Regions from separate parts of the Rugamonas sp. GW822-FHT03B10 genome, predicted to be linked through region 2. Evidence: predicted binding sites of a transcription regulator. Region 2 holds the regulator's gene; each other region holds the start of a gene.
What was found. Region 2 encodes FliA, which starts transcription of late flagellar genes. Its sites were predicted from a motif close to CTAAAGTTTNNNNNNNNNNNGCCGNTA; they were not measured.

Region 1 (4,140 bases), on a different contig from region 2:
GGCGACCTGGGCGGTGCTCAGGCCGGCGATCGAGGCGGTCTTCAGGGCGGCCAGGTCGGCCGTCTCCAGCGCGGCGACATCGTCCGTGCTCAACGCGGCAATCTGGGCGCTCGACAGCGAATTCGCCTCGGCCGTGGACAGGGCCACCACCTGGTCGGTGGTCAGGGCCTTGATCTGGTTGGTCGACAGACCGGCGATGGCGGCCGTCTTCAGGGCGGCGAAGTCGGCCGTCGACAGGGCGGCGATGGCGTTGGTCGACAGACCGGCCACCTGGGCCGTGCTCAGGGCGGCGGCCTGATTGGTCGTCAGCGCGCCGATCTGGTCGGTGCTCATGCCGTTCATGGCGGCCGTGCTCAGCGCAACGATCTGGTTGGTCGACAGGGCGGCCACCTGGTCGGTGCTCAGACCGGCGATCTGCGCCGACTTGAGGGCGGCGATGGCGGCGGTCGACAGACCGACGATGTCGGCCGTCTCGATGGCGCCGATGTTGTTGCTCGACAGGGCAGCGACCTGCGCGGTGCTCAGGGCGGCCAGCTGGCTCGAGGTCAGCGCGACGATCTGGTCGGTGGTCAGGCCATTGGCGACGTCGGCCGTGCTCAGGGCGGCGAGCTGGGCAGTGGCCAGGTTGTGCACCTGGTTGGTGGTCAGCGCGGCGACCTGGGCGGCGCTCAGGCCGGCGATCGACGACGTCTTCAGGGCGGCCAGGTCGGCCGTTTCCAGCGCGGCGACATCGTCCGTGCTCAACGCGGCAATCTGGGCGCTCGACAGCGAGTTCGCCTCGGCCGTGGACAGGGCCACCACCTGGTCGGTGGTCAGGGCCTTGATCTGGTTGGTCGACAGACCGGCGATGGCGGCCGTCTTCAGGGCGGCGAAATCAGCCGTCGACAGCGCGGCGATGGCGTTGGTCGACAGACTGGCCACCTGGCCCGTGCTCAGGACGGCGGCCTGGTTGGTCGTCAGGGCACCGATCTGGTCGGTGCTCATGCCGTTCATGGCGGCCGTGCTCAGCGCGACGATCTGGTTGGTCGACAGGGCGGCCACCTGGTCGGTGCTCAGACCGACGATCTGCGCCGACTTGAGGGCGGCGATGGCGGCGGTCGACAGGCCGACGATGTCGGCCGTCTCGATGGCGCCGAGGTTGTTGCTCGACAGGGCGGCGACCTGCGCGGTGCCCAGGGCGGCCAGCTGGCTCGAGGTCAGCGCGACGATCTGGTCGGTGGTCAGGCCGGCGGCCACATTCGCCGTGCTCAGTGCGGCGAGCTGGGCCGTGCCCAGGTTGTGCACCTGGTTGGTGGTCAGCGCGGCGACCTGGGCGGTGCTCAGGCCGGCGATCGACGACGTCTTCAGGGCGGCCAGGTCGGCCGTCTCCAGGGCGACGACATCGTCCGTGCTCAGCGCACTAATCTGCGCGCTCGACAGCGAGTTCGCCTCGGCCGTCGACAGGGCCACCACCTGGTCGGTGGTCAGGGCCTTGATCTGGTTGGTCGACAGGGCGGCGATGGCGGCCGTCTTCAGGGCGGCGAAGTCGGCCGTGGTCAGGGCAACCAGGGAGTTGGTCGACAGACTGGCCACCTGGCTCGTGCTCAGGGTCGCTGCCTGGTTGGTCGTCAGGGCGCCGATCTGGTCGGTGCTCATGCCGTTCATGGCCGCCGTGCTCAGCGCGACGATCTGGTTGGTCGACAGGGAGGCCACCTGGGCGGTGCTCAGGCCGGCGATTTGCGTCGACTTCAGCGCGGCGATACCAGCGGTGGTGATGCCGGTGATGTCGGCCGTCTCGATGGCGGCGATGTTGTTGCTCGACAGGGCAGCGACCTGCGCGGTGCTCAGGGCGCGCAGTTGGTCCGACGTCAGCGCGACGATCTGGTCGGTGGTCAGGCCGTTGGCGATATTCGCCGTGCTCAGGGCGACGAGCTGGGCGGTCGCCAGGCTGTTAATCTGGTTGGTGGTCAGCGCGGCGACCTGCGCCGACGCCAACGCGGCGATCGACGACGTCTTCAGGGCGGCCAGATCGGCCGTCTGCATGGCGGCGATATCGTCCGTGCTGAGCGAGGCGACTTGCGCGCTGGTCAGGGCGTTGGCCTGGCTCGTGTCGAGGGCGACGACCTGGTCGGTGGTCAGGGCCTTGACCTGTCCCGTCGACAGGGCGGCAATGGCGGAGGTCTTCAGGGCGGCGAAATCAGCGGTTTGCATCGCGGCCAGATCATCGGTACTCAGCGCGGCGACTTGCTGGGTCGACAGGACGTTGGCTTGGGCGGTGGTCAGGGCGACGACCTGATCGGTCGTCAGCGCCTTGGTCTGCGCGGTGGTCAGGCCGGCCAGCGCGGTGGTCGTGATGGCGGCGAAATCGGCGGTGGTCAGCGACGGCAGGCTGGCCGTCGTGATCGCGCCGATCTGCAGGGAGCTGAATACGGCAATTTGCGTGGTGGTGAAAGCGGCGATTTGATCCGAATTCAGTACCGTGATGTCAGAGGTATATAGCGCTGCGATCTCTTGGGTGGTCAGATTCGCGATCTGGTCAGTTGTATAGGTAGCTAAGATGCTGCTCATTTGCATTTCTCCTGAAGGTCGCCGCTAATTTTCTGTTTGGAAACGGACAGGAGCCGACGGGCATTCCCCCTCAGCTCCTATCCCCACCATGGCAATTGACGTTTTTGTACTCTTAAATATTCTGTAAAACCGATGCTGTGACCACAACGAACCCGGCCGTTCATTCTTAACGTCAACAAAAAAGTTAACTTTAGGAATTTAATGCCGCGCCGTCAGGCGGATGGCTGGTTACGCGAACTGTAATTTAAACAACTTTTCCATACTGGCATGACACTGCTGCGTAGGTATCCGCACTCGGCCCGTTTTCGTACAAAGCGACCGGGTGGATACTTCCATTAAGTAAACTTATTCTCGCCAGGCAATATATTGACACCCGCGTTGACCAGCGAATGGAACATGTTTACGTAGGGCAATACCTCGCAGTATAACCCACCTAATTTCCCAAAAGAATTTTTCTGTCAGGCTGTCGTTCGCTCGCAACCTATTGATCTTGCAAGATTTTGCTGCAACCAACGGCCCGCCTGGCGACGGTCGAGGCCATTGTAGAGCTTGCAACTTGGATGCCATCCGGCAAACAGAATGACGAAACCGTCGTAATTCACTGGGGAAACTCAAGGGCGGACATGACTGTGCACGATCCGCATGACGCCCGCATGACATGGCGCGGACCCGTGCCACCCCTCTTGGACACCAGCCTGGGCCCGCATGCCCTGTTTGGGGGATAGCCCGGCCATCCCATCCGCGCTAGCCACCGGCCGCCGCGCCACACCATATATGTATTGACAACTTCCGGCCGGCCGGCGGGCAGCGTAGGAGCGGTCCTACACCGCATGGGCTCGCCAATCTGGCGCGCGAATTTCCCTCGACTACACACAAAGGTGAAAATGCTGCTGAACAATGCGACAGCGGCGCCCCGTTGCCGGGGCGCCGCTGTCGGCGCTGTCTTGGCCCGGCCGCCTCGCACGGCGCCGGACGAGGAAGGCGGAACGCTCAGGCCCGTTGCTGTGCCGCGACCCAGGCTTTGACGCGCGCCTCCAGCACATCCATCGGCAAGGCGCCGGCGCCCAGCACCTCGTCGTGGAAGGCGCGGATGTCGAACTTGGCGCCCAGTTGCCGACGCGCATAGTCGCGCAGTTCCAGGATCTTCAGCTGGCCGATCTTGTAGCCGAGCGCCTGGGCCGGCCACACGATGTAGCGGTCGGTCTCGCTTTGCACGTCCACCTCCTCGATGCCGGAGTGGGCATGGAAGAAGTCGACCACCTGCTGGCGGTTCCACTGTTTATAGTGCAGGCCGGTATCGACCACCAGCCGGATGGCGCGCAGCATCTCGTCCTGCAAATGGCCGTAGTAGCTGTACGGATCGCTGTAGAAGCCCAGCTCCTCGCCCAGCCGCTCGGCGTACAGGGCCCAGCCTTCCGTGTAGGCCGTGTAGTTCGGCTGCTGGCGGAACGCGGGCAGGCCCTGCAATTCCTGGGCGATGGCGATCTGCATGTGGTGGCCCGGCACGCCCTCGTGCAGGGCCGTGGTCTCCACGTCGATCAGCGAGCGCTTGGCGAACTCGCCCGTGTTGACCATCACCCGGCCGGGCCGGCT
Region 2 (4,140 bases):
GCCCCCATGATGGCGGCGCAACCGGCCCGCCGCGTGGTGGCCTCGCCCTCGTCGTACGCGTCGGCCACGGCCGCCGCCGCCGCCGCGCCGGCCCAGCCGCGCGCCGCCGCCCTCGACATGGAGCGTATTTCCGAACTGGTGGCCGCCGCCGTGGCCAGCGCCAAGCAGAACGCCGCCGCCGAGATGAGCGGCATGATGAAAGAGATCCGCGCCATGCGCGGCATGATGGAGACCCAGCTGGCCGAGATCGCCTGGGGTTCGACCCAGCAGCGCGAGCCGCACAAGGCCACCGTGCTGCGCGAGATGCTGGCGGCCGGCTTTTCCGCCAGCCTGGCGCGCTACCTGATCGAAAAACTGCCGGCCAGCCGCGACGCGGCCGACAGCATGCGCTGGATCAAGACCGTGTTGACCCGCAACCTGAGCACCATGGCCAACGAGGACGCGCTGATCGACCAGGGCGGCGTGTTCGCGCTGGTGGGCCCCACCGGCGTGGGCAAGACCACCAGCACCGCCAAGCTGGCCGCGCGCTGCGTGATGCGCCACGGCGCCGACAAGCTGGCCCTGATCACGACCGACGCCTACCGTATCGGCGCCCACGAGCAACTGCGCATCTACGGCAAGATCCTGGGCGTGATGGTGCACTCGGTGAAGGACGAGGCCGACCTGCGCATCGCGCTCAAGGAACTGAAGAACAAGCACACGGTGCTGATCGACACGGTCGGCGTCAGCCAGCGCGACCAGATGGTGACCGAGCAGGTGGCCATGCTGCAAGGCGCCGGCGCCGACGTCAAGCGCGTGCTGTGCCTGAACGCCACAGCCACCCAGGAAACCCTGAACGAAGTGGTGCGCGCCTACCAGGGCAGCGGCCTGGCCGGCTGCATCATGACCAAGCTGGACGAGGCGGCCGCCATCGGCAACGTGCTCGACGTGGTGATCCGCCAGAAGCTGAACCTGTTCTACGTCTCCAACGGCCAGCGCGTGCCGGAAGACCTGCACCTGGCCGACCCGGCCTGGCTGATCGACCGCGCCTTCAAGCTCAAGCGCGACGCCATCCCCGGCCAGTACCTGGACGCGGAATTGCCGCTGTTGATGTCCAACGCCGGCGCCGACGGCTCGCTGCGCGAGGTGCACCTTGGCTAACTTCGATTTCGACCAGGCCGAAGGCCTGCGCCGGATGCTGGCCGGCCCCACGCCACGCATCGTCACCTTCCTGTCGGCCACGCCGCAGGACGACAAGGCCGCCATGCTGGTCAACCTGGCCGCCTCGCTGGCCCGCGCCGGCAACGACGTGCTGCTGATGGATGCCTGCGCCAGCGCCCATGGCGTGGCCTCGCGCCTCGGGCTCGACGACGGCGCCAGCCTGCTCAACGTGGCGCGCCAGGAGTGCGCGCTGAACCAGGTGCTGTACGAGGCGCCGCAAGGCTTCACGGTGGCCTCGATGACGCGCGGCGAGGCGCGCCGCGGCCCGGACGAGGCGCGCCGGCTGGCCAAGGCCTTCGACGTGCTGGTGCGCCAGACCGGCATGGTGATCGTCGACGGCGAATTCGACGGCGGCGCGTTCCCGGTGCCGGTCATGGCCAGCGCCGAGATCGTGGTGCAGGTGTCCAACAACGCCCGTTCCATCACGGCCGCCTACGCCATGATCAAGCGCCTGAACCACGAGCTGGGCCGGCGCCCGTTCGGAATTCTCGTCACCGGGGCTTCCGAAACGGAAGCAAAGGTGGTATACGATAACATGGCGCAAGCGGCAAGCCGTTACCTGGCGGTCAACCTGGTATCGATGGGCTCGGTGCCGGCCGACGAATACCTGCAGCGGGCCGCGCGCCTGGGGCGGGCCGTGGTCGACGCCTTCCCGCTGGCCGGCGCCTCGGTCGCGTTTCGTCAACTGGCGGGGCGGTTTGCGCTGGCCGGCTCGCCTTCCATGCGCGCGGGGAGCCAGCATCAATTCAGCGCCTAACGAATAACAAGAATTTATGTACACGGTCAAAGGGAAACCGAGCAGAGACAGCTTGCTGACGGAGCACATGCCGCTGGTTAAGCGTCTCGCCCACCATATGAAGGCCAAGCTGCCGCCCAGCGTCGAGGTGGACGATCTGGTCCAGGCCGGGATGATAGGCTTGCTCGACGCCATCAGCCGTTACGAGGAAACCCATGGCGCCCAGTTCGAAACCTATGCCGTGCTGCGCATCCGCGGCGCCATGCTCGACGAGTTGCGCAACAGCGACTGGCTGCCGCGTTCGATGCGCCAGAACATGCGCAAGATCGAGACGGCCATGAGCACGCTGCAGCAGCGCCTCGGCCATCCGCCGACGGAATCGGAGGTGGCCAAGATGCTCAAGATGTCCTTGGCCGACTACCAGGAGATGCTGTCCGACGGCGGCGGCCACCAGCTGGTCTATTACGAGGACTTCCACGACGACGACGGCAACGACAGCTTCCTCGACCGCTATTGCTCGGACGAGGAGAGCGACCCGCTGCGCTCGCTGCTCGACGGCGACTTCCGCCAGGCCGTGATCGACGCCATCGACGCCCTGCCGCCGCGCGAGAAGATCCTGATGGGCTTGTACTACGAAGAGGAATTGAACTTGAAGGAAATCGGCGCCGTCATGGGCGTGTCGGAATCGCGCGTGTCGCAGTTGCACACGCAAGCCGTGGCGCGGCTGCGCGCCACCTTACGGGAGCGGTCTTGGACTGGGCCAGCGTAGCCGGGGTGCTGCTGGCGCTGGCCGGCATCGTCGTCGGCCAGGGGCTGGAAGGGGGCAAGCTCGGATCGCTGATCCAGCCGGCCGCGTTCGCCATCGTCATCGTCGGCACCTTCGGCGCCGTGCTGCTGCAGACCCGTCCGCCCACCTTCTGGCGCGGGCTGCGCATGCTGCGCCTGGTGTTCTCGCCGCCGCCCGACAACCGCGCCGCGCTGGCGCGCGAGATCAACGCCTGGAACCTGGCGGCGCGGCGCGACGGCCTGCTGGCGCTGGAGCGCTACATGCTCGCCTCCAAGGACAAGTTCAACGCCAAGGGGCTGCGCCTGATCGTCGACGGCATCGCGCCCGACAAGCTGCGCCACATCCTCGACACCGAGATCACGGCCTACGAGACCGAGCAGCGGCAGGCCGTGCGGATCTGGGAGTCGGCGGCCGGCTATGCGCCCACCATCGGCATCCTGGGCGCCGTGCTGGGCCTGATCCACGTGATGGAGAACCTGACCGACCCCAGCAAGCTGGGCTCGGGCATCGCCGTCGCCTTCGTGTCCACCATCTACGGTGTCGGCCTGGCCAATCTGTTCCTGTACCCGGTGGCCAACAAGCTCAAGGCCATCGTCACCCAGGCCGTGCACCAGCAGGAGATCGCCGCCGCCGTGTTCCACGACATCGCCACCGGCGACCACACGCGCGTGATCGACGAGCGCGTGGCCACGCTGCTACGGGAACTGTGACATGCAATACCGGCGCGCGCGCAGGAAGTTCGACGAGGAGGTGGAGAACCCCGAGCGCTGGCTGATCTCGTATTCGGACTTCATCACGCTGCTGTTCGCCTTCTTCGTCGTCATGTACGCCGTGTCGTCGGTCAACATCGGCAAGTACCAGGTGTTCTCGGACGCGCTGGGCGACGCCTTCGGCGGGGCCGGCGCGGCCAAGCCCATCACCACCCAGGTGCAGAACCTGCCCATCCCCAATCCCGGCCTGCGCCGGCGCACCGAATTGCTGCGCAAGGAAAAGGAACACATGACCAAGCTGGCGCAGGACCTGCTGTCGACGCTGGCGCCGCTGGTCAAGGAGGGCAAGGTGCGGGTGACGCAGAACAGCCGCGGGGTCAGTGTGGAGATCAACGCCAGCGTGTTGTTCGATCCGGGCGACGCGCGCCTGACGGCCGCATCGACGGAAGCGCTGCGGGCGGTGGCCGTGCTGCTCAAGGATGACAGCCACGACGTGCAGGTGGAGGGGCACACCGACAACCAGCCGATCCGCAACAGCGTGTATCCGTCGAACTGGGAGTTGTCGTCGGTGCGGGCGGCCAGCGTGGTGCGGCTGTTCATCGACGCCGGCGTGGCGCCGGCCCGGCTGACGGCCGTCGGCCACGCGGCCAACCACCCGGTGGCGTCCAACGCCTCGGTCGAGGGCCGGGCGCGCAACCGGCGGGTGG
Region 3 (4,140 bases), on a different contig from region 2:
GGCGCCCGCGCGGCGCCATTGGCGGCCGGGGCGGCGTCGTAGCCGGCGGAATGGCGCTCGATCGGGCGCGCCGCCGGGGCAGTGCTTAGTGAGTCGATGGTCATGATGGTTCCTGTCTATGCAAAATCCCCGGCCGCACGAGTCGGCCGGGGAACCGGGTTTTAACGATGTGGATCCATCGTCACACGGGTTTAACCACGCAGCAGCGACAGCACGCCGTTCGGCAGCGAGTTGGCCTGGGCCAACATCGCGGTACCGGCCTGTTGCAGGATCTGGCCGCGGGTCAGGCTGGCCGTCTCCGCCGCGAAGTCGGTATCCTGGATCCGGCTACGCGAGGCCGACAGGTTCTCGGTCGTCGTTTGCAGGTTCGAGATGGTCGAGGCGAAACGGTTCTGGATCGCACCGAGCGCTGCGCGGTTGCTGTTGATCTGGTTCAGGGCCGAGTCGATGGTCAGCAGGGCGGCGTTGGAGCCGTCCACCGAGCTGACGTCGATCTTGCCGACCGATTGCAGATCGCTGCCGACGGCGGTGCCGCCGGTCACGACCGAGGTCGTGCTGGTGATCGAGAAGCCCGAATCGGACGAGAACTCGACGCGCCCGCCGACGGCCGCGGTGGCGCCCACGGTCAGCGCCGCGGTGGTGGTCGAGGCCGCGCCGCTGACATCGGCGCCGCGCACGGTGGCGGCGTTCAACGCCACGTCGCCGGTCTGGGCCGACAGCTGGATGTTGTTGCCGGTGCTGTCGTTCAGCTGCAGTTCCTTCTTGCCGGTGGCGTCGATCTTGATGCTGGCCGTCACGTTGGTGGTGTTGGTCTGGGCATTAATCGCTTGCGCCAGGGCCGACAGGTCGCCGCCCACCACTTTGGCGGTGATGGTGACGGCCTTCGAGTTGGCGTCGTTGGCGGTCGAGTTGGCGCCGCGCAGCTGGAAGTTGACCGCGCCGTCCTGGATGCCGGCGATGGTGGCGACCGTCTTGGCTTGCGCCGTCACGCCGGTGTCCGAGCTCACGGCGTTGACCTTGTCGGCGATGGCCTTGGCCGTGTCGCTGGCGGTGGTGGCGGTGCCGGTCTTGACGAACACATCCTTGGTGGTGCCGGTGCCCGACTTGATGGTCAGCGTGTCGTCGGCCGTCAGCAGGTTGTTGACGTCGGTGGTCAGGTCGGCGCCGGCGCCGGCGACGGCTTGCGACAGCGAGGTGGCGGAGTCGACCGGCTTGATGGTGTTGTTGCCGATGTCGGCGGCCTTGGCGCTCTGCACGCCGATGTTGATGATCTGGTTCGAGTTGGCGCCGACCTGGAACTGGGTGTTGGTCAGGCTGCCGTCGAGCACGTTCTGGCCGTTGAACTGGGTGCTGGTGGCGACGCGGTCCAGCTCCTTGGACAGGGCCGACACCTCGTTCTGGATCGACTTGCGGTCCGATGCGGAGTTGCTGCCGTTGGCCGACTGCACGGCCAGTTCGCGGATCCGCTGCAGCAGGTCGCCGGCGGTGCTCAAGCCACCTTCAGCCGTTTGCGCCAGCGAGATGCCGTCATTGGCGTTGCGCGCTGCCGTCGTATTGCCGCGGATCTGCGAAGTGAAACGCTCGGAAATGGCCAGGCCGGCGGCGTCGTCTTTGGCGCTGTTGATGCGCAGGCCGGAAGACAGGCGTTGCAGCGAGGTTTGCAGTGCGCCTTGCGAGCTGTTCAGGTTACGTTGTGCGTTCAGCGAGGCAATGTTGGTGTTGATGGTTTGCGACATGATGGTTCTCCAGACTAGGTTGGGCTACTTGCTCATTTCACTTTGGTCTGTCTCCGCGTTCCGAGACAATCAAACCGCTGTTGTAATGTGTAACGGTTGCCCCACGGGAAAATTTAGGCAAAAAAAGGCGCGAAATTTTCACTTTCGGGGCTCAACGTTGGCCGCCCATGCCCGCTTAAACGACCGCGTTCGTCGAATCTTTAGGGCGAAAATAATTATATTTTGGCCCGTATTTCCCCGCGATGTGGACCACGGCGGGCGCAAATGGTGGTCTGGATGACAACAGTCTGGACGAAAAAAGACGGGGTCAGGTCATAAAAAAAGGCAACATGCGCGCATGTTGCCTTTCCTTATGACCTGACCCCGCCTTTGACCCCGCCTGCGCCCCCCGTCCGCGGGGCCCGGGGCGCGTCGTCAGTCGGCCACCACCACCCGGTTCTTGCCCGACTGCTTGGCCTGGTACATGGCCTTGTCGGCCCGCTTGACCAGTTCGGCCTGGTCCTCGTTGGGACGGCGCAGCGCCACCCCGGCCGAGAACGTGATCAGCACCTTCTCGTTGTCGTGCAGGAAGAAGTGCTTGGTCAGCTCGCGCTGCAGCCGCGTCATCGTCTGCGAGGCCGCCTCCACCGTCGTCTCGGGCAGCAGGATCAGGAACTCCTCGCCGCCGAAGCGGGCGATCACGTCCATCGAGCGCAGCGTCTCCTTGACGATCTTGACCAGGTGCTTCAAGGCCGCGTCGCCGGCGATGTGGCCGTAGGTGTCGTTGAGGCGCTTGAAGTCGTCCAGGTCCAGCAGCGCGATGCACAGCGGCGTGCCGCGGCGGTCCGAGCGGGCCGTCTCGCGTTCGAACACGTCGTCCAGGCCGCGCCGGTTCAGGCTGCCCGTGAGCTGGTCCTCGCGCACCAATTCGCTCATGTGCTGCAGCTTGGCCTCGAGCGCATGGATGCGCTGCTCGGCGTCCTGCACCTCCTGGCGCGCCAGCACCATCTTGTCGCGCGCCTTGAGCGCCTCGCTCTGCACGATGCGCGTCTCGCGCAGCACGTCGTCGAGGATCTGGTTCAGTTCGCCGATGTTCTCGGCCCGGCTGATCTTCTCCGAATAGCCGCCGATCTTCTCGTGGAAGTCGCCGGTCGAGGCGGCCACCTGGCCGAGGCGGTCGATGAAGGTCATCATCATGTTCTTGACGGTGAGCTTGACGTCCGACAGGCTGTGCTTGAGCTGGCTTTGCTTGTAGATCACGTCCTTCAGGCTGCGCGTGGCCTCCTCCAGCGCGCGCTGGTCGATGGGGCCGGCGATCAGGTTCTGCACGGCGTCGATCTGGCCGCGCAGCCAGCTGTCGTCGTCGAGCAGTTCGCTGACGTTCTCGAGCAGCAGCTTGAACAGGCGCAGCAGCAATTCCTGCTGCTCGGCCGTGTCGCCGCTCTTGAGTTCGATCTGGTAGCACAGTTGCTTCAGGCGCACGGCGATCTCGGCCAGCGCCTCCTCGCTGTGGGCCTGCTTGGTGGCCGCGCCCAGCGATTCGGCCTCGGCCACCAGGGCCGGCGCGCCCGTCAGCAGCGAGGCGACGGCGAAGGTGAGGGTGCGGCTGAGCAGATCGCGCAGCATGCGGCTTTGCTCGGAATCGGGCGCGGCGGCCGTCTCGATGCCCTTCTTGACGGTGATGTGCTTGTCCACCAGTTGCGACAGGGCCTTGGCGTAGCCGTCCCAGTCGCGCGACTTGACGGCGCGGTTGAAGCGGCGGCCGAACTCGGCCAGGTCGCCGACGCCGTCCGACAGCCGGCTGGCGAAGCCGCTCAGCACGGATTCCGGGCCGGGGTCGGCGCTGCCCAGCACGGCCGGCGCCGCCGCCGGGGCGGCCGGCGGCAGGCCGGCGATCTCCAGGTAGATGTCGCGGTAGGCGTCGGGGGTGGGCGCGATGCGGCGCACGGCCAGGCGGCGGAACGCTTCGCGGGCGATGTCGGCCGGGTTCTGCTCCGCCGCGGCCGCGGGGGTGGGTTTGCTAGACATGGTTGCGCACAGCCTCTTTCAGTGACTCAGTCCTATCATGATAGGCGACAGGATGGCCGCGCATAGCGATGATTAGCGGCCGGAAGTGCTCTTAATTAAACGCATACAAAGTATTCTTCCTGGCAACACCGGACCGCCGCTCCGGTCCGCCTCACTCGATCAGCTGGTTCTTGATGGCGTAGTGGGTCAGCTCGGCGCTGTTCTTGAGCTTCATCTTGACCAGCAGCCGGGCCCGGTATTCGCTGACGGTCTTGACCGACAGCGACAGTTCCTTGGCGATGGCGCCCACCGTCTTGCCGGAGGCGATCATGGTCAGGGTCTGGTATTCGCGGTCCGACAGCGCGTCGTGCGGCGGCGCCTCGTGGTCCTCGCCCACGTGGTTGGCCAGTTCCTGGGC

Region 1: AC1RQG_RS20415 (SPM autocatalytic domain-containing protein) is a predicted target of FliA. The motif match lies at 2,715-2,741, and genes of this name have one in related genera.
Region 3: AC1RQG_RS23190 (flagellin N-terminal helical domain-containing protein) is a predicted target of FliA. The motif match lies at 1,827-1,853, and genes of this name have one in related genera.

The regions. Positions count from the first base shown of each region.
Region 1 covers NZ_JBXANP010000014.1:109,147-113,286, forward strand. Annotated here, with positions in the region: gene AC1RQG_RS20415 (SPM autocatalytic domain-containing protein) at 1-2,547, opposite strand, end outside; gene AC1RQG_RS20420 (DUF885 domain-containing protein) at 3,538-4,140, opposite strand, start outside.
Region 2 covers NZ_JBXANP010000002.1:607,972-612,111, forward strand. Annotated here, with positions in the region: gene flhF (flagellar biosynthesis GTPase FlhF) at 1-1,140, shown strand, start outside; gene AC1RQG_RS05815 (MinD/ParA family ATP-binding protein) at 1,133-1,957, shown strand; gene AC1RQG_RS05820 (RNA polymerase sigma factor FliA) at 1,974-2,705, shown strand; gene AC1RQG_RS05825 (flagellar motor protein) at 2,687-3,433, shown strand; gene motD (flagellar motor protein MotD) at 3,435-4,140, shown strand, end outside.
Region 3 covers NZ_JBXANP010000019.1:13,304-17,443, forward strand. Annotated here, with positions in the region: gene AC1RQG_RS23185 (flagellar protein FlaG) at 1-104, opposite strand, end outside; gene AC1RQG_RS23190 (flagellin N-terminal helical domain-containing protein) at 192-1,736, opposite strand; gene AC1RQG_RS23195 (GGDEF domain-containing protein) at 2,151-3,743, opposite strand; gene AC1RQG_RS23200 (response regulator) at 3,895-4,140, opposite strand, start outside.